2 regions of the Metabacillus sp. 113a genome follow, and region 2 is predicted to be linked to the other one. Evidence: riboswitches for the same ligand, from Rfam matches in the RefSeq annotation. Region 2 holds a riboswitch; the other holds the start of a gene.
The links. A riboswitch is a leader RNA that binds a small molecule or an ion and turns the genes downstream of it on or off. The one in region 2 is predicted to bind preQ1.
Positions count from the first base shown of each region.

Region 1 (6,743 bases), on a different contig from region 2:
AGGCAAAGGACTCTAAGGCATGTACCCCGGAGGAAGAAAACTCCGGGGTATTCTTTTCCTATGTTGAAGAGGACTTTCGGCCATCAATTGGACAGAATGTTCGCCTTCAAGTAAAATATTGAACGAACATTCAATTAAGAGGGGGTTTTTGATTCGTTGGAATTGATAGAAGGAAAACAAGCCTCCATTCTTAAAGCAACACTTGAACTGATTTCAGAACATGGCTTTCACGGGACGTCCATGTCAAAGGTCGCCCGGAAGGCAGGAGTAAGTGCAGGAATCATCTATCATTATTTCGGCAATAAGAACGAACTGATCGATGAATTATACATGAGGGTCAAAAAGGACTTTTCCCAATGGATTGTGCAAGGCATCAATGAGGATCAGCCCCTGAGAGATCAGATCCGGCACCTGGTGAAAAGAACCATTGAAGTTTCCGTCCGCATACCGGATGAAGTCATGTTCATGGAGCAGTTTTTGCAGTCTCCGTATAACAAGCTGGAAATCCAGAAGGCTGTTATGATTTATTATAAGCCGATCATGAATGTATTCAACAAGGCAAAGCATGAGCAAATGATCAAGCCTCTTCCCGATCCTGTCATCATTGCGCTGACACTGGATGTAGCTGTTTCCCTGGCGAAACAGCATGCAGCAGGTATGCTGAGCATAACGCCAGAGCTTATAGAAAAAGTAACAGAAGCATGCTGGGAAGCGATACGTCTATAACGATTCATTGAATGAACGTTCAATTAAAAAAGAAAGAGGATTTAAACATGAATAAGAAAACCGTATTAGTCACCGGAGGAACGGGATACGTTGCAGCGTGGCTTGTGAAAGAACTGCTTCAGGAAGGGCATGAAGTGCGTATTACCGTCCGTGACCAATCGAGAACCATTCAGTACGCCCACCTACTTGAAGTAGAAAAAACGTCCCCGGGCACACTCCAAGTCTATCAGGCCAATTTATTAAGAGAAGGCAGCTTTGATGAAGCGGTTGAAGGGTGTGAGTATGTGTTTCACACCGCCTCCCCGTTTTTCATCAGCGGCTTCAGGGATGCGAACAAAGATTTAATCAAACCCGCGCTGGAAGGGACCCGAAACGTTCTGTCTTCTGTCAACAAGGCTCCTTCCGTAAGAAGGGTCGTTCTGACAAGCAGTGCAGTTGCCGTGTTTGGAGACAACGCGGATATGAACGGGAAACCGGCTTTTACCGAAAGAGACTGGAATACGACAAGCTCACCAGCCCACCAGCCGTACAGCTTCTCAAAAACAGCAGCCGAAAAAGAAGCGTGGAGGCTTGCCGGAGAGCAAGACCGCTGGGACCTCGTAACCATCAATCCAACCTTTATACTTGGGCCGTCCCTTGCAAAAAGGAAGGATTCTACAAGCATTGCCACTATTCTCGATCTATTAAAAGGCAAGTATAAAACCGGAGTTCCCCGTTTAATCAACGGGACAGTAGATGTGAGAGATGTCGCTAAAGCCCATAAGCTCGCTGCCTTTACAAACACTGCTTCCGGCCGCTACTTGATCTCCAATGAAGAAGCCAGCCTGCTCGATATGGCAAAGCTTCTTGAGAAAAACTATCCGCACCAATACAAGCTTCCAAAAGGTGAAGTTCCAAAGCCGCTGCTATGGCTTATAGCACCAAAAATTGGCCTCACACGTCCGTATGTGTCCAGAAATGTCGGATTTGAAGCGAAATTCGACCACAGCAAAAGCGTCCGCGATCTGGGAATGGATTACCGCTCCCTCGAAACAACCCTTACGGATCAAAAGGATCAAATGGAAGCGGATGGACTGCTATAGTATATAAGAACAGAATCCTTAAGCGGATTGCTGTTCTTTTTTTATCAAGGCTTTGTTAAATACCTGTTAATGGCGGGGAAATCCGGGCTAAGAGCATTGGGACAGACGGGGCTTCGCAAAGACGAAGCCATCGCAGGCTGCAGCTCGCATTTGTTTTATGAAAGGAAATGAACTTCACATCCCCATTTTTAGGCATCTTATGCTACTTTTAATAGAAAAAAAGCGTTTAGAGTACATAATTCAGTTAAGAAAGGAATCAGGGGTGCTGCGATGAAAGTTCATGTAAATATCAATGAGGAAATAGAAGAAACACTGATTACAATTCAGGCAAAGGAGTGGACAGACGAGCTTGAAGAGCTCATGAAACGTATGAAATCACCAAGACCTGAGCGGCTCATTGGAATGAAAGATGAGCAAACGATTTTGCTGAAGCCGGAGAATGTTGATTATGTATTCTCTGAAAAGAGAAAGAACTATGCCGTAACAGCAAACGGGCGATCGAGTTGAAAATGAAGCTTTATGAAGTAGAAGCATTGCTGGAATCCAGCCAGTTCACACGGTTTTCAAAATCAGTCATAGGAAATCTGAAGGCCATTGAAAAGTTTGAACTTTCCTTTAATGGGAATCTATGTGTCTATTTTTACAGCGGCCGAAAAGAATATGTATCCCGTAACTTTGTAGCCGCAGTAAAAGATAAACTGACTGGAGGAATGAAGAAATGATGATTCAAATAGTGAAGAGATCCTTAACTGGACTAGGCTTCTCAAGCTTGTTTACCTTTGCGGCATTAAGTGTTTTTATGGGGATGGATGTCAGCATAACCGTAACCGGGCTATGGAAGCATATGCTTGGGAGTATGGTGGTCGGAATCTACTTCGGGGTTTCATCCCTCATCTTTGAGTTCGAAAAATGGAGCCTTCTGAAACAGATGGTCATTCACTTCACTCTTTCCGTTGCTGCCTATTTTACAGTGGCCGTTTTTTCGGGATGGTTCCCTTTAACATGGTTTGGCGCAGTCATTGCTTTCGTTAGCTTCGTCATTGTCTACTTTATTATTTGGTTCAGCATTTACTCGTACATGAAAAAAATGGAATCGTCTCTGAATTCTTCTTTGAGAAAATAAAGATTTTCCAATGTTCTCCCAACGTTTACCGGAACCGTGTTGAAGGAATAAAAAGACCATATACTGATTTCTTCAGGACTGGAGTTGTTAACTATGGAAAAACGCGAAGTAATCGCCCTTACAGGGGCAAGCGGATATATAGGGAATAATTTGCTGCAAAAGCTTACCGGATACTCAGACGTCATCGCCCTGTCCAGAAACGGGGATTCACGGGAGAATAGCGATCATGTAGAATGGCGTTCCTGTGATTTGTATTCATTGGATTCTGCTGAGAAGGGATTGGAAGGAGCGGACTATGCTGTCTACCTCGTTCATTCAATGATGCCTTCTGCCAAACTGACGCAGGCTAAATTTGAGGATATGGATTTAATTCTTGCCGACAATTTTGCCCGGGCTGCCAAGAAAAATGGCATTAAACAAATAATTTACATGAGCGGAATCATTCCTGAAGATACAGAAGAACTGTCCAGGCATCTTGAGAGCAGGCTTGAGGTTGAGAAGGTGCTTGGTGCATACGGCACACCGGTAACGACAATCCGTGCAGGACTCATTGTCGGTCCGAAGGGATCCTCGTTTCCCATTCTTACCAAGCTGGTCAAACGTCTGCCCGCCATGCTTTTGCCTAAATGGACAAGAACGAAAACTCATCCAATCGCCTTGAAGGATGTCTTGACAGCACTGAAAAAAAGCATTGGAAATAAGCGATTATCCGGAAAATCCATTGACGTAGGCGGACCAGAAGTCATGACCTACAAAGAGATGATGATTCAGACCGCCGAAGTCATGGGAAGGAATACGCGAACGTTTGATGTCCCATTTATGACGGTGACCCTCTCAAGATTATGGGTGAGTCTGATTACCCAATCTCCAAAATCCATTGCCTATCCGCTAATTGAGAGCCTGAAGCATCCAATGGTAGCGCAAAAAGAAAACATGGACGATGAAATCAGCTATGGCCGGACGCCGTTTAAAGAAGCGGCGAAGTATGCTCTTGACGAGGAGGAAAAAGAAAAGAAGGAACAAAAAAGTTCCAAATCTTCATCCTCTAAAAAATCGGGCATTGCAGATGTCCGCTCTGTGCAGCGCATCTTGCTTCCAGAAGGAAAAGATGCCGATTGGGCCGGAGACCATTATATGAACTGGCTGTCAAAACTGGCGCGGCCGTTTCTTAGGATAGAAGCTGACAGCAGCCGCGTGAGCCGGTTTTACCTTTTTGGATGGGAGAAGCCCATTATGGAACTTAGCTACGCACCGGATCGAAGCTCTTCAAACCGCGCCCTTTACTATATCACCGGCGGATCATTCGCTGAAATCGTGGAAGGCGGCAGGGGAAGGATAGAATTCAGGCAGATTCCTGATACACAGGAGTGCATCATCGCCATTCATGAATACCGCCCTTCCCTGCCATGGATTATTTACAGGCTGTCTCAGGCAAAAATCCACATCATTGTGATGTATCTATACAAAAGGCACCTGCTGAATTTGATGGATAAAACAGATGAACATAAGCAAAATGGACCGGTCAAGCGGATTGTTCATATGAATTGAGACTTGACCGGCCGATTTGGGAGACAAATCGGCCGGCAAGCTTTTATAATTAGCTGGATTTTCATGTACTTAACGATTTGGGCGTTTTATCGTTTAGAGCCCCGTATATCGGCCGTATTCCGATATTTGTCAGCCGGTTTTGGATATTTATCGGTCTCAATCGGGCAATCGGATCCTGTATTTGTCAAGTTCATGTGCGCAAAAATAAGACCATTAAGTCTTCGTCATAATACTTCCCATTAAACTTTAACGCATGTTTCTCCACCCCATAGGTTTTAAACCCCATAGATTTATATAGATTTTTGGCGGCTGCGTTCCCAGAAACAACGGATAAATGGATTTGCTCCACATTCTCTTTGCCTGCTTTTTTTAGAAGGTCCAGCAGCAGTGCTTTTCCCAAGCCTTGTCTGCGGTGAACAGGTTCTATGTACATGCCGTATACATTTCCTATATGAGCGGTTTTAGGGCTCTCTCCCCGAATGAAAGTGACCATTCCAGCCAGAGAATGGTTTTCGTCAAAAGCTCCCAGTGTGAACTTGCTGTCAGTGGGCTTCAGCCTTCGAGCGACTGTTTCCAGTGAATACCGCTCTTCTCTGTCAAAGGTGGAGCCGAATGCTTCTGGCTCTGTTATTAAGCCTTTCAGTCGGAGTGTTTGAAAAACAAATGCGTCATTCACATCTAGAATGCGGATCTCCATAGCGGTTCCCCTCCTTTATGGAGGTTATTCTGCAAGGAAGCGGGATATCCTGGAAATTTGAAATAAAAAAGGATGAAATCATAGAGATTTCATCCAGAGGGCTTAAGCGTGTTTTTCAAACTTAAGCCGTTTGTTCAAAGCATAGATAATCGGCATTCCGGCAGCCATCACTGCAAATTCACCGACAGCTGTTACAGCCCATGTAATCCAGAACGGGAAGCCGAGAGCCAAATGCAGCTCCCAGGCTATGATAAACATCGTAAATGTAAACACAAGCGTGTTTACAGCCATCAAAGCCCATGTGTTCTTGATATATTTTGCAGCTGCGATCGTTATAAGAAGAGCAATAACCGACTGGCCAGTTCCGAATATCACATCGTATGCCTTCATTGGCGACCAAAGCATATTGGAAATAAAAACTCCAAGCACAATTCCAAAAATGTACTTTTTATTAAAAACGACTAAATGGTTCAGCATCTCAGGAATGCGAAACTGTATATTTGAGAATGCGATTGGCTGAACAAGGGTGGTCACAACAATATAAATGGCAGCCAAAATCCCATTAGCTGCGAGTGTTCGGATATTCATTTTCTCTACTCCTTAGTTTTTTTTCGTGGGAGGATCTCGAACCACGTTCGAAAGTAGATATTATAGTATGAAAAAGAGGATTTGTAAACATTTAGTATGAGCAAGGACGTTGGTTCGCGCATCTGTATGTTGTGTGGCGGTTTGGAATGTAATCGTTACGCGGGGCGAAGGCGTTGTCTATTAATGTCGAATCATCTCGAAAAGTCTTTATCTGCGTTAGTACGGACAATAAAACAAAAGTACGGACAATAAAATCAAAATACGGACAATAAAACAAAAGTACGGACAATAAATCCAAAATACGGACAATAAAACCAAAGTACGGACAATAAAACCAAAATACGGAGGACAATAAAACAAAAGTACGGACAATAAAACCAAAGTACGGACAATAAAACCAAAGTACGGACAATAAAACCAAAGTACGGACAATAAAACCAAACTACGGACAATAAAACTAAAATACGGAGGGCAATAAAACAAAAGTACGGACAATAAATCCAAAATACGGACAATAAAATCAAAATACGGACAATAAAATCAAAATACGGACAATAAAACAAAAGTACGGACAATAAAACAAAAGTACGGACAATAAAATCAAAGTACGGACAATAAAATCAAAGTACGGACAATAAAATCAAAATACGGAGGACAATAAATCCAAAATACGGACAATAAAATCAAAGTACGGAGGACAATAAAACAAAAGTACGGACAATAAATCCAAAGTACGGACAATAAAACCAAAGTACGGACAATAAAACCAAAATACGGAGGACAATAACCAACAAAATCCCATTCGGGTCCTGAGCCAATAATAACCTGGCGTCCCCTTGTTTACCCATCATCCCCTCTTTCGTTATAATCATCCGTATAGAGGAGGAATTTCGTGTGTATTTAACGATTAAAGAAACGGCTGAGTATCTTTCCCTTCCGGAGACCTATGTCGAGACCCTGATTCACCAAAACCTGATCC
Region 1 is NZ_JBNILJ010000007.1:110,184-116,926, reverse strand. Features, by position in the region: gene ACQCVE_RS12655 (putative quinol monooxygenase) at 1-16, shown strand, start outside; gene ACQCVE_RS12650 (TetR/AcrR family transcriptional regulator) at 157-726, shown strand; gene ACQCVE_RS12645 (SDR family oxidoreductase) at 774-1,808, shown strand; gene ACQCVE_RS12640 (hypothetical protein) at 2,079-2,315, shown strand; gene ACQCVE_RS12635 (LytTR family DNA-binding domain-containing protein) at 2,318-2,530, shown strand; gene ACQCVE_RS12630 (DUF3021 domain-containing protein) at 2,527-2,931, shown strand; gene ACQCVE_RS12625 (NAD(P)H-binding protein) at 3,025-4,479, shown strand; gene ACQCVE_RS12620 (GNAT family N-acetyltransferase) at 4,670-5,176, opposite strand; gene ACQCVE_RS12615 (QueT transporter family protein) at 5,279-5,764, opposite strand; PreQ1 riboswitch class I at 5,771-5,815, opposite strand; gene ACQCVE_RS12610 (excisionase family DNA-binding protein) at 6,659-6,743, shown strand, end outside.
Region 1: another riboswitch for preQ1. It lies ahead of ACQCVE_RS12615 (QueT transporter family protein); the one in region 2 lies ahead of queC (7-cyano-7-deazaguanine synthase QueC).

Region 2 (10,776 bases):
ATATGGGACAGCTACAGGCAAACAATTGAGTTCAACAAGTATTACATACTATCTATCAGAGAGGGTTCTCCTCTTAACATAACGAACATATCTGCAATGGAGATCAGCATACTCGAGAAAAAAAAGCCTTTTCTTGCCCTTTTCTGGTCCCTTATGGCCCCCGGACTCGGTCATTTTTACCTGAATCGTCTTCCAGCCATCGTATTTGGTGTTTTTTTATGGATGATTACCGCGTATTTTGCCGGATTTTATAAGTGCTTGTTTTATTCTTTTACAGGTGATTTCGAACTCATCCAGCAAACTGCAGAGCCGCAGTGGTTTTTATTTCTGCCGTCTATATATGTGTTTCTTGCTTATGACAGCTACGTGAATGCTGTCGAACATAATAAATTATTTGATCGTGAGCTTGAGAAGCATGTAAAAAGCAGGTATCAGCATAGCTATTTTAAAATGCCGCTGTAAAGAAGGATGTGGTGAAGCTGAATTATTTATTCTCGACTTTCACATACTCTACTTCGATTGAATTACTGGTTACCGAGCTTGAAAAATCCGGTGTGGCCAGTGAACAAATCCTGGCAGTCCCTTTAGAGCGGTATGATGACAATCAGTCCGTTTTTGATACGGATTTTTCAGATGATGGAAAGAGTCTTTTAGATTTAGCCGGAGTTTTTGGGGCTATTTTTATGCTGCTCGGGGTGATTTATGGTCTGGTTTTTTATTGGGGACCGGTGATCTGGGGACTGATGGGGCTTGTATTTGGACTCGCGTTCGGATTTTCCATTGAATTTTTCTATAAAAAAAAAGGAGCGAGTAAGAGAATGGGGAAAGCAGAGAAGGAATTTGTCATCATCATTCATATCGAGGACTTTTTAGCAGAGCAGGCCGTAAACATTATGAACAGCCATGGAGCAAAAGGGATTGGCCGGATAGAAAGATGACCGTGCAGAGAATTCCTGTACGGTCTGATCCTTCATCATATACCTGAAAAACTATTTTCCTGTAAACACGCTTCGGCCAATCTTTGAAACTTCAGGTCGAGAAATTTTTTATCGTAGCTAACCCGCTCGATCTCTCTTAATCCCTCAAGAATGTAACAGGAATATTCCCATATTACAGCCTTTATTTCTTTTCCGTTGGAATCAGCGACAATTGTCAGGGCATTGATGACAGCGCTCATGACTGCCGTATCTTCCTTGCCGTAGTGCCGGATTAAGTAAAAGCTTTTATAAAGTAAGTCTTCAAATGACGGCTTATGGAAAATCACCCGGAGAGAGGACTCCTCATCCATATAGAACGGACGCGGAACGTAGTTTTTACCAAGTCTTGATAATACCCTGGCAATGTGTTCAATGGCATTTGCGGTTGTATAAGGGTCGTTAAAGGCAGGAGAAATGGCCCTAATTGCAATTTCAGAGAGCTTTTGAATGCCAAATCCTACATCCTTGATGGGTTCCTGTTCAGGGATGATAATGATTTTACTGATCAAGTGGTCCTTCATCTCATCTTGTAAATGTCCGGATTTCCAGACTTTCAGAAGCGGGGTGCCCTCATCGACATAGCTGCCGGGTTTTTTCGTAATTTCAATCACTAAATCCCCTTTTTTTGCAAGGCGAATCAGCTCTTTTAATTCCGCATGCTGGATATAGCCGGCTTTTCTGCTTTTTAGGGAAATTCCATTTTCCGCTTTAAGGGAGTCTGATTCTTCACACTCTGCGGATGCCTTCAGCTTTTGATCTTCCTCATAATTTTCTTTCCAGGCCGCCATGGTTTTATTCGTAATCTGGAGAATCAGGTTACTCACTTTTATAGAGGTAACGGAGTGATGAATAAAGAAGACGAACGCTCCCAGACAAGCAAATGCCACAAGGATCGACAAGCTTGGAACAATGAATAAGTCTCCTCCGTTATCTCTGACTAAAAGCAGCAGGATAATGGTGTAAACAAATCCTCCTGTAAACATGCCTAGAACCCGCTGGGAACTCCGGTCGGAGGTGAAGTTCTGAAGGGCCCTGGGTGAAAATTGCGCTGCATAAGTGGTCAGTACCACTAGGATGGATGAAAATGTGATTGTTGTCATGGTTAACAGAGAAGTAGCGATAGAGCTTAATATGGTTTGTGCCAGCTGCATATCCGATAAAAAAAGATCCGGTATGTAATCATAAAGACCTGTATGCTGAGCGGCGTAACGGTCAAGTTCCATACTGCCATAAGCGAGAACAAGGGCAATTAATCCATATAGCAGCGGGATAAACCAAAAGCTTGCCCTAACTTGCAAAAATCGGTTCATTTCCATCTTCATTCCTCCGGTTATTGGCAGATTGGCTATTATGATGTATAGTAGCTTTACAGCTAAATACAAGTCCGTTTTTCTTGAACGGGAGAGGTTCTAGTACAACCCTCTATAAAAAACTAAGGACAGCAATATCTTGAGGCGTTCCTTGGATATTGTTTTTTGTTTTTTTATAGATGATCCGCTAAGGCACCTCATTAAATGGGGTGCCTTTATTAATTCACCAATCATGTAAGGCGTAAACCTGGCTGCAGCTGGAAGCTCTAAAATGAAACTGGAGGAGAACCATTATGAGAAATGAGAAAGCACTTGTCGTCTTCAGCGGGGGCCAGGACAGCACAACCTGTCTATTCTGGGCATTGAGAACGTTTAAGGAAGTAGAGGCAGTCACGTTTAATTACAACCAGCGCCATAGGCTAGAGATCGAAATAGCAGAAAATATTGCGAAGGAACAGAAAGTCCCTCATCATTTGCTGGATATGTCGCTCTTGAATCAGCTTGCCCCAAATGCGTTAACGAGAAACGGAATAGCGATCGAACAAGCGGAGGGAGAACTTCCTTCAACATTTGTCCCCGGCAGAAACCTGCTCTTCCTGTCTTTTGCCTCTGTGCTTGCATCCCAGATTGGAGCAAGGCATGTCGTAACCGGCGTTTGTGAAACCGACTTCAGCGGCTACCCGGATTGCCGGGATCAATTTATAAAATCCTGCAACGTTACCGTCAATCTTGCTATGGATGAATCCTTCGTGTTCCATACGCCTCTCATGTGGCTGAATAAAGAGGAAACGTGGGCGCTGGCGGATGAGTTGAACGTGCTCGAATATATACGGAACCGGACTTTGACGTGCTATAACGGAATCCCGGCAGATGGATGCGGGGATTGTCCGGCCTGCAGACTGAGAAGGAATGGATTGGATTGCTATTTAACCAATAAGGAGGCTGCACAATGATTCAGCAGATTTATCCGCAAGTGAACCATGATTATCAGTATGAACTGAACAAAGATATGCAGGTTTCTGCAGCTCATTTTATCCCGCATAAAAGTGCCGGTCCTTGCCGCAATATACATGGCCATACTTACTATATCAATGTAACGATTGCCGGGGATACATTGGATGATTCCGGATTTTTAGTAAACTTTAAAACACTTAAAAATCTGGTTCATGGCCAGTTCGACCATACGTTGTTAAACGAACATCCCCTTTTCAGCTCTGACGATCCCAAAGATTTTCCAACAACGGAAGTAGTAGCCGGAAAAATTTACGGGATGATCCAGGCGGAGCTTGACAAGATGCCCGGCAAGCCCGTTTGTCTGCAAGTATTTGTAAGAGAAACACCGACCAGCTATGTGCTGTACAGACCGAAGAAGGTGAAGCAGAATGGCTGAGACCATTCCGGTACTGGAGATTTTCGGACCGACCATACAGGGGGAAGGAATGGTCATCGGGCAGAAAACGATGTTTATCCGAACGGCAGGCTGCGATTATTCGTGTTCATGGTGTGATTCTGCTTTTACGTGGGACGGAACGGCAGCAGAGGAAATTGTCCAGATGGATGCCGCTCAAGTGTGGGCTGAGCTTTACCGCATCGGAGGAAATCGATTTTCCCATGTAACCGTGTCAGGCGGCAATCCCGCCTTGCTGAAAAACCTCCGCTCTGTTATTTCACTTCTGAAAGAGAAAGGCAAAAAAATTGCACTTGAAACGCAGGGAAGCAGGTACCAGGAATGGTTTACAGAAATTGATGACCTGACCCTCTCACCTAAACCGCCGAGTTCTGGAATGAAAACGGATTTTTCTGTATTGCGGAGCCTAATGGACCGGCTGCAAGCAGCCGGCAGGATTCAAACAGCAAGTTTAAAGATTGTCATTTTTAATGAAGAAGATTTGGCTTATGCAAAGAGGATTCACCAGGAATTCCCTTCCATCCCTTTTTATCTTCAAGTGGGGAATGATGATCCGGGGCTAACAAATAACGAAGTCCTGATTCAAAACTTAATGAGCCGCTATGAATGGCTGATTGACTTAGTAATAGAAGATGAGGAACTAAATTCAGTCCGCGTTCTGCCGCAGCTTCACACGCTGCTTTGGGGAAACAAGCGCGGAGTTTAAGGAGATAAGAAAATGAGCGGAAGAAGAGATGAAGAATTAACCGGAGTAACCTTGCTTGGCAGTGAAGGCACAAAATACTTGTTTGAATATACACCTGAAATACTGGAATCCTTTGAAAATAAGCACCAGGGCCGGGATTACTTTGTTAAATTCAATTGCCCTGAGTTTACGTCCCTTTGTCCGAAAACCGGCCAGCCAGATTTTGCTGCCATTTATATAAGCTATATTCCAGACCGGTTAATGGTCGAAAGCAAATCGCTGAAGCTCTATTTGTTCAGTTTCCGCAATCACGGAGACTTTCATGAAGATTGCATGAACATCATCATGAACGATTTAATTCAGCTAATGGACCCCAGATATATTGAAGTGTGGGGGAAATTCACCCCAAGAGGAGGGATTTCCATCGATCCATACACAAACTATGGTAAGCCCGGCACGAAGTATGAAAGAATGGCTGAGCATCGGCTGATGAATCATGATTTGTATCCGGAGAAAATTGATAACAGATAAAAGGCAGGCAGCTTCCATTTGGAAGCTGTTTTTTCGTTCGGCTAAGCCGGTGAAAATCTGAATGGTTTGAAAGGGTCTTAAAAGCAAATCTCTTTTAAACTTGGCTGTTGATTGCAGCTAGCAGGCGTTCGCTTATCCAAGGGCTGGGCGGTGAGCCGCCTCCTGGCTTCGCGACTGCGGGGTCTCACCTGTCCCGCTGCTCTTAGCTCGGAGTCTCACGTCTTCCGCTCCAATCAACAGGTGGGAAAAATCAACACCATGCTTTAACAAAGCCAATAGCAAAAGGAAAAATTCTTCATAAATTGGTATATGGAAAAGCTTAAACGTAAGAAAAGTAAAAAATATCAGTAAGGGAGATGGGGGTATGACCCTGATTGGGATGCTTCATCACAGGGCGGATCCTGAAAAAGTAAAAAGGAGCTATGCGTACGCCTCTGCAGCAAAATCAGAAGGGGCAGAGTTCTTTTATTTTACCGCTGGGAAAGTGGATATAAACCGAGAAACCATTCTGGGGAAAAAGTATGAAGATGGAAAATGGATTGATAAGGAATTTCCGTTTCCGGATGTTATTTTTAATGCAAGTTATCCTGCTACTGAAAATGGCGAAAAAATCATTGACCATTTGTATGAAAGAATCCCATTTACGAGTCATTCAATCGGAAATAAGCTGACAGTATATGAAAAAATCAAGAACGGAAAGCAATTCGAGCAATATTTAATTCCAAGTGCTGAATTATCAAATCTGGAATTATTATTTGAGATGGTCCATTCATACTCGAAAGTCATTATTAAACCATTATCCGGAAATCAGGGAGGAGGTATCCTTTTCATAGAAGAAGCTGAAGCAGGTACGTTCAAGATAAATGACAAGGGGAAAATATATAGCCTGGATCAGGAAAGGCTTGTTCAATCCATTAAAGACCTAGATGAAGTTTTCTTAATCCAGCCATTTATAACATGTAAAACAAAAGCGGGTAATGTATTTGATTTTCGTTTGCATGTACAAAAAGCTGGTAAAGGTGAATGGGTAATTACGTCCATTTTCCCACGGATAGGCCCGTCAGGAAGCATAGCCTCCAACCTGGGCGGGGGGGGATACACGTGTTATTTAGAAGATTTTTTAAGAAATGAGTTTGATCATTCCTGGTTTGATGTCAAAAGAACTCTGGAGTACTTTGCGATTCGTTTCGCCAGCCATTTTGACACGTTATATGATCAGTCCCTGGATGAGCTGGGAATTGATGTGGGCATAGACGAAAATCAGAAATTATGGATCTTTGAAGTGAATTGGAGACCGGGTATACCTGTGATTTACCGGGGAGAACTTGATGTTGCTAAAAACACGATCCTCTATGCCAAGTATTTGGCGGCGCAAAACAGCAAAGCTTGATGGGGCATCAGAAGGTGCTTCGTCAGAGCGGTTGATGGACCAGGCAATCCCCTATTTTAGTTGTATGAAGAACCAAAACCACCATTCATCTATATACTACAGTAGACAAACTATGCATAGAAAATTACAGTTTGGTGGGATCATTAAGACAATGGAAACAATCGTGTTTATTGGAACAAATAAATCCGGATCCAGCAGAGAAGCAATGAAGGCCTCAGAGCGATTAGGTTTTTTTACGGTGCTGATTACAAATAAAAAGCAATTTCTTGAACAGAGAGAGGAATTTACGGAAGTCCATCAAATGGTGTTTTCGAATATCATCAAAGAAGAGTTAGCGGAAAACATGATTGAACTGCAGAAACAAGGAAAAAAGATCAGGTTAATTGTCAGCTTTGTAGATCCATACGTTCATATTGCAGCAGCTTTAAATGAACGGTTTACGGATAGTACCGTTTCATCTAAGCAATTTCTGGACATGGAGGATAAAATACGAACAAGGAATATGTTAAAACATCTCCCGCAATCCCCTTATTTCTCTGTGTATAACCCTGAAGAATCAGTAAGCGGGTTTATAAAAAAAATAAACACCCGCTTCCCGCTCATTGTAAAATCCCCTGTGTCAGCCGGCTCTAAAGATGTCCTGTATATAAAAAGCAAATTTGAGCTGCAAATGGCTATTTTAGGGCTGAGTAAAAAGTATCAAAATACTCCTATTTTAGTAGAAGAATATTTAATAGGTCCTCAATATTTAATTGAAGTGATTGTTCATAATGGAAAGATAAACATCGCAGCTGTTATCAAGCAGGAGATCACATTTGACCAGCGGTTTATTGTAACGGGCTACAGTTTGTGCACAGAAATGGATAGCCGTCTGCATGAAAGCATTCGGGACTCAGTCGATTTAATAGTTGGTGCTTTTAAAATGGAAAATGGAGCCTGCCATGTCGAGATGAAACTCGTGAATGGCAATTGGAAGCTAATAGAAATTAACCCCAGGATTTCGGGTGGAGCAATGAACCGGATGATAGAAGCGGGATATGGAATTAATTTGGTGGAAGAAACGTTAAAACTTTACTTGGGGGGAACTCCTGAGCTAACGAGAAAGCATAATAAGTTCGTATACGTCCACTACATCACAATCGATAAAAGTGGAAGGCTGCAGAATGTTACTGGCACTGGCAGGGCTTTAAAGCACCCGGGGGTGGCAGAGGTATTCATCAAGCCCCGCAAAGGGAAGATGCTGCGCCCTCCATTATCCATGGGAGACCGGTATGGGTATGTAATGGCAGAAGCGGATAGCTATGCATCAGCGAGAAAGGCAGCATTAGAAGCTGCAAAGGAAATCTCATTTAATCTTGAGTCGGATCATGTATAGAGATACCTATAAAACCATTAAAAGCGGGTGGAAAAAATGCTGAATAAAGTGAAATTTAATGAAATGATGCTTTCAAATCAAAAAGAAAGGATAGAAGAGCTTAAATGCATGAGCTGGAAGGCTAAACAGCTGAAAGGATTACATGGCGTCATGGACTTGCTGAAGCAGCCAAATTGGCAGCAGGAATTAGGGGACATATTAACGATTTTAAGTTTAAATAAAATCGTAAAAGGCACTGCCTATTTAAAAATCAACTGTCACTATGACGAGTGTAAGGATTAACGGCCAGCCAGACTTATACTTCTTACAAACATGAGGTTTAGCAATGCTATAAACTCAAATCAAGGATTCGCCAGTAAGATAATCTGTTTTTTTGAAGGAAATTAGACAGGACATTTAGAAACAAGCAGGATTTCTCATTACATTTGTGGAATACCCATGTAAAACTTATGGGAAGTGAGAGAAATGAATCAATACAAAATCCGCTATCATTTCAGCAATGACTTCTATGTGACTAGAGAAGTTGAGACAAAGCTTGATAAATCAGCCGTGCTTAAAGAGTTTTGTCAAGATGAAAGAATCAGTTTTGAAGATAAGCGCGGAGATTTGCTGAGCTTTTTAATGAGCGATGTAAAACTGGTTACGGTAGAAGACAAAAACGCAAACAGCTTCAGGATGAAAACTGCAGGTTTCTAAGAAAAGAAGTACCAAGGCAGGTGCTTCTTTTCTTTGAATTCTGTATGATTAATCAGAGATTTTTCCCATAAGAACTAAATCGTAAAACAATCCCTTTGAATATTGAGCCTTTTTCATGACTCCCTCTTTCTCAAATCCCGCTTTTTCAAGCAGACGTAACGAAGGCGTATTTTCAGGCCTTACAACAGCACCGATTCTGTTCAGTCCAAGTTCGCTGAAGCCAAAATCAGCTGCTGAAGTCAATGCCTCGAAGGTCAGACCGGATCTCCAATAATCAGGATGGATCTCGTATCCTATTTCTGCTCTTTTGTGATAACAATTCCAATTGTGAAACCCGATGGTCCCGCAAAGCTTCCCATCAAACTGTATTCCCCAGCGGATTGAGGTTCGGTTCCGCCATCCTTCCTTAAAACGTAAAGCAAGGAGCTTAGCTTCTCCGGCATCTTTTAAAGGTTCCATTCCATAATATTGGAGCACATCGCCACTTGTAAATATAGCTAAAAGACCTTCTGTGTCTGCTTCGGTTATTTCTCTTAAAGCCAATCTTTTCGTAAGCAGATTAGGAAATGTCATAAAAGCCTCCCCATTATGTATTCATCCACCCATTCACCGTTCACTAGCAAAGAATGCCTGATTGTTCCCTCTATTAAAAAGCCATTCTTTTCATAAAGAGCAATTGCGGGCTTATTATGTGTCATAACTGACAGCTCTGCACGATGAAATTGCTTTTGTATACACCAGCGAAGTGCCTGATCCATCAATTCTCCTCCAAGGCCCATATTTTGGTACTCAGGCAAAACGCCGATCACCAGTGAAATTTTGTGGCGGTTCCTTTTCAATTGCCCTGCAATGGCAGTGACATGCCCCTGGAAAATGCCCCTCTTTTCACTAACCCAAATTTTAGAACCCTGGGAAAAAAAAGCTTCCAGCTTATCAAAATAAAGTTCTTCATTGTTTGAACGCTCTTCGGGTTCAAACAGCATTGTGTCAGTTTGAGAATCCAGCTTAATAAGCAGGTTTAAATGTCGTGAAGCAAAGCGGTTTAATCAACTGGAGCCACCCCTTTCTTTTGCTGCTATTCTTACTCCTGTCAGACTGTGAAAAAAGATAGAAATAAAGGGAAAATAAGGATTTTTTCTGTAACATCTGCTCTGTTTTTATTCAGCTGCCGCTATAAAAAACTTATTTTTTCGAAGCCTTTAGGTGTTCATCTTAACTAAAGGAGGAGCCAAACGTCATGATTAAAAAGACCGGTGCTGTACTGGGAGCATTTCTCTTTGCTTCTGCAATTTATGTACCTCTTAAAGGAGAAGCTGCATTGGGAGATGAAATGCTTCACAGAGGTATGTCAAATGAGGATGTAAAGGAGCTTCAAACCCATCTGCTTGCAAAGAATGTCTATCCATATTTCGATAATACAGGAAACTACGGGTCCATTACAGAAGAATCTGTAAGACTATTCCAAAAAAGGACGGGTCTTAATAGGGATGGTATAGCAGGTCCGCGAACCATCGCCAAGTTAAAAGTGATAAGGGCAGGCAATATTGGAAAGCCGGTTGCAGAATTGCAGCATCAATTAAAGAATTGGGGAACTTACACCGGCACTGTGGACGGAATTTATGGAAGCGGTACAAAAAATGCAGTAATAAAATTCCAAATTTCCAGAGGCCTCACTGCCGATGGAATAGCCGGTCCCGCAACATTAGCCGCTCTCGAAGAAAAAGATCAACCTGTATCCGGAACCGTAAAAGAATTAACCGTACATAGCACAGCGTATACAGCCAGCTGCAAAGGCTGTTCAGGGATAACAAAAATGGGAATTGATTTAAACAGATTCAAGGGGGCAAAGGTCATTGCCGTGGATCCTAATGTGATCCCCCTCGGCTCTAGGGTTGAGGTGGAAGGATATGGTGAAGCAATTGCCGGAGATACAGGTGGGGCGATTAATGGAAATGAAATCGATGTATTCTTTGAAGATCTTGGACAAGCGATGAACTGGGGTAATAAGCAAGTCAAAGTAAAAGTGTATCAATAGGAAAAGGGACGGCCGATGCCGTCCCCTTTTAAGAGATATGACGAGATAAAAGAAACAGTTTGATCAGGATTCCTTAAGAATCTTATAATTTTTATGGTTCACCACGGTGCGCCTTTCCAGTTCAAGGTCAAGAAAATTATCCATATAAGTCAGGTCGACAATAACCGAATTTTCGTTCACCTTTTCAACAATCCCGCGCAGCCCGTTTTTAAATTCTATAAGATTTCCTACTTTAGCAATCTTCATTTCCTCTCTCCTTCAATCGTACTAACTACCCCCATTAGAAAACATTCTGCACTATTTTGGCAATAAAGTAAAGACTATTTTGATAGCGCTGTATTCAGGCAGGAGCCGTTAAACAGAGAGCCA
Region 2 is NZ_JBNILJ010000005.1:113,361-124,136, forward strand. Features, by position in the region: gene ACQCVE_RS10645 (hypothetical protein) at 1-462, shown strand, start outside; gene ACQCVE_RS10650 (hypothetical protein) at 474-938, shown strand; gene ACQCVE_RS10655 (DUF2254 domain-containing protein) at 974-2,293, opposite strand; PreQ1 riboswitch class I at 2,375-2,419, shown strand; gene queC (7-cyano-7-deazaguanine synthase QueC) at 2,581-3,240, shown strand; gene queD (6-carboxytetrahydropterin synthase QueD) at 3,237-3,677, shown strand; gene queE (7-carboxy-7-deazaguanine synthase QueE) at 3,670-4,401, shown strand; gene queF (preQ(1) synthase) at 4,414-4,911, shown strand; gene ACQCVE_RS10680 (YheC/YheD family protein) at 5,276-6,301, shown strand; gene ACQCVE_RS10685 (ATP-grasp domain-containing protein) at 6,453-7,676, shown strand; gene ACQCVE_RS10690 (hypothetical protein) at 7,713-7,958, shown strand; gene ACQCVE_RS10695 (hypothetical protein) at 8,142-8,372, shown strand; gene ACQCVE_RS10700 (GNAT family N-acetyltransferase) at 8,421-8,945, opposite strand; partial or broken gene ACQCVE_RS10705 (N-acetyltransferase family protein) at 8,942-9,403, opposite strand; gene ACQCVE_RS10710 (peptidoglycan-binding protein) at 9,610-10,407, shown strand; gene ACQCVE_RS10715 (YkvS family protein) at 10,471-10,653, opposite strand.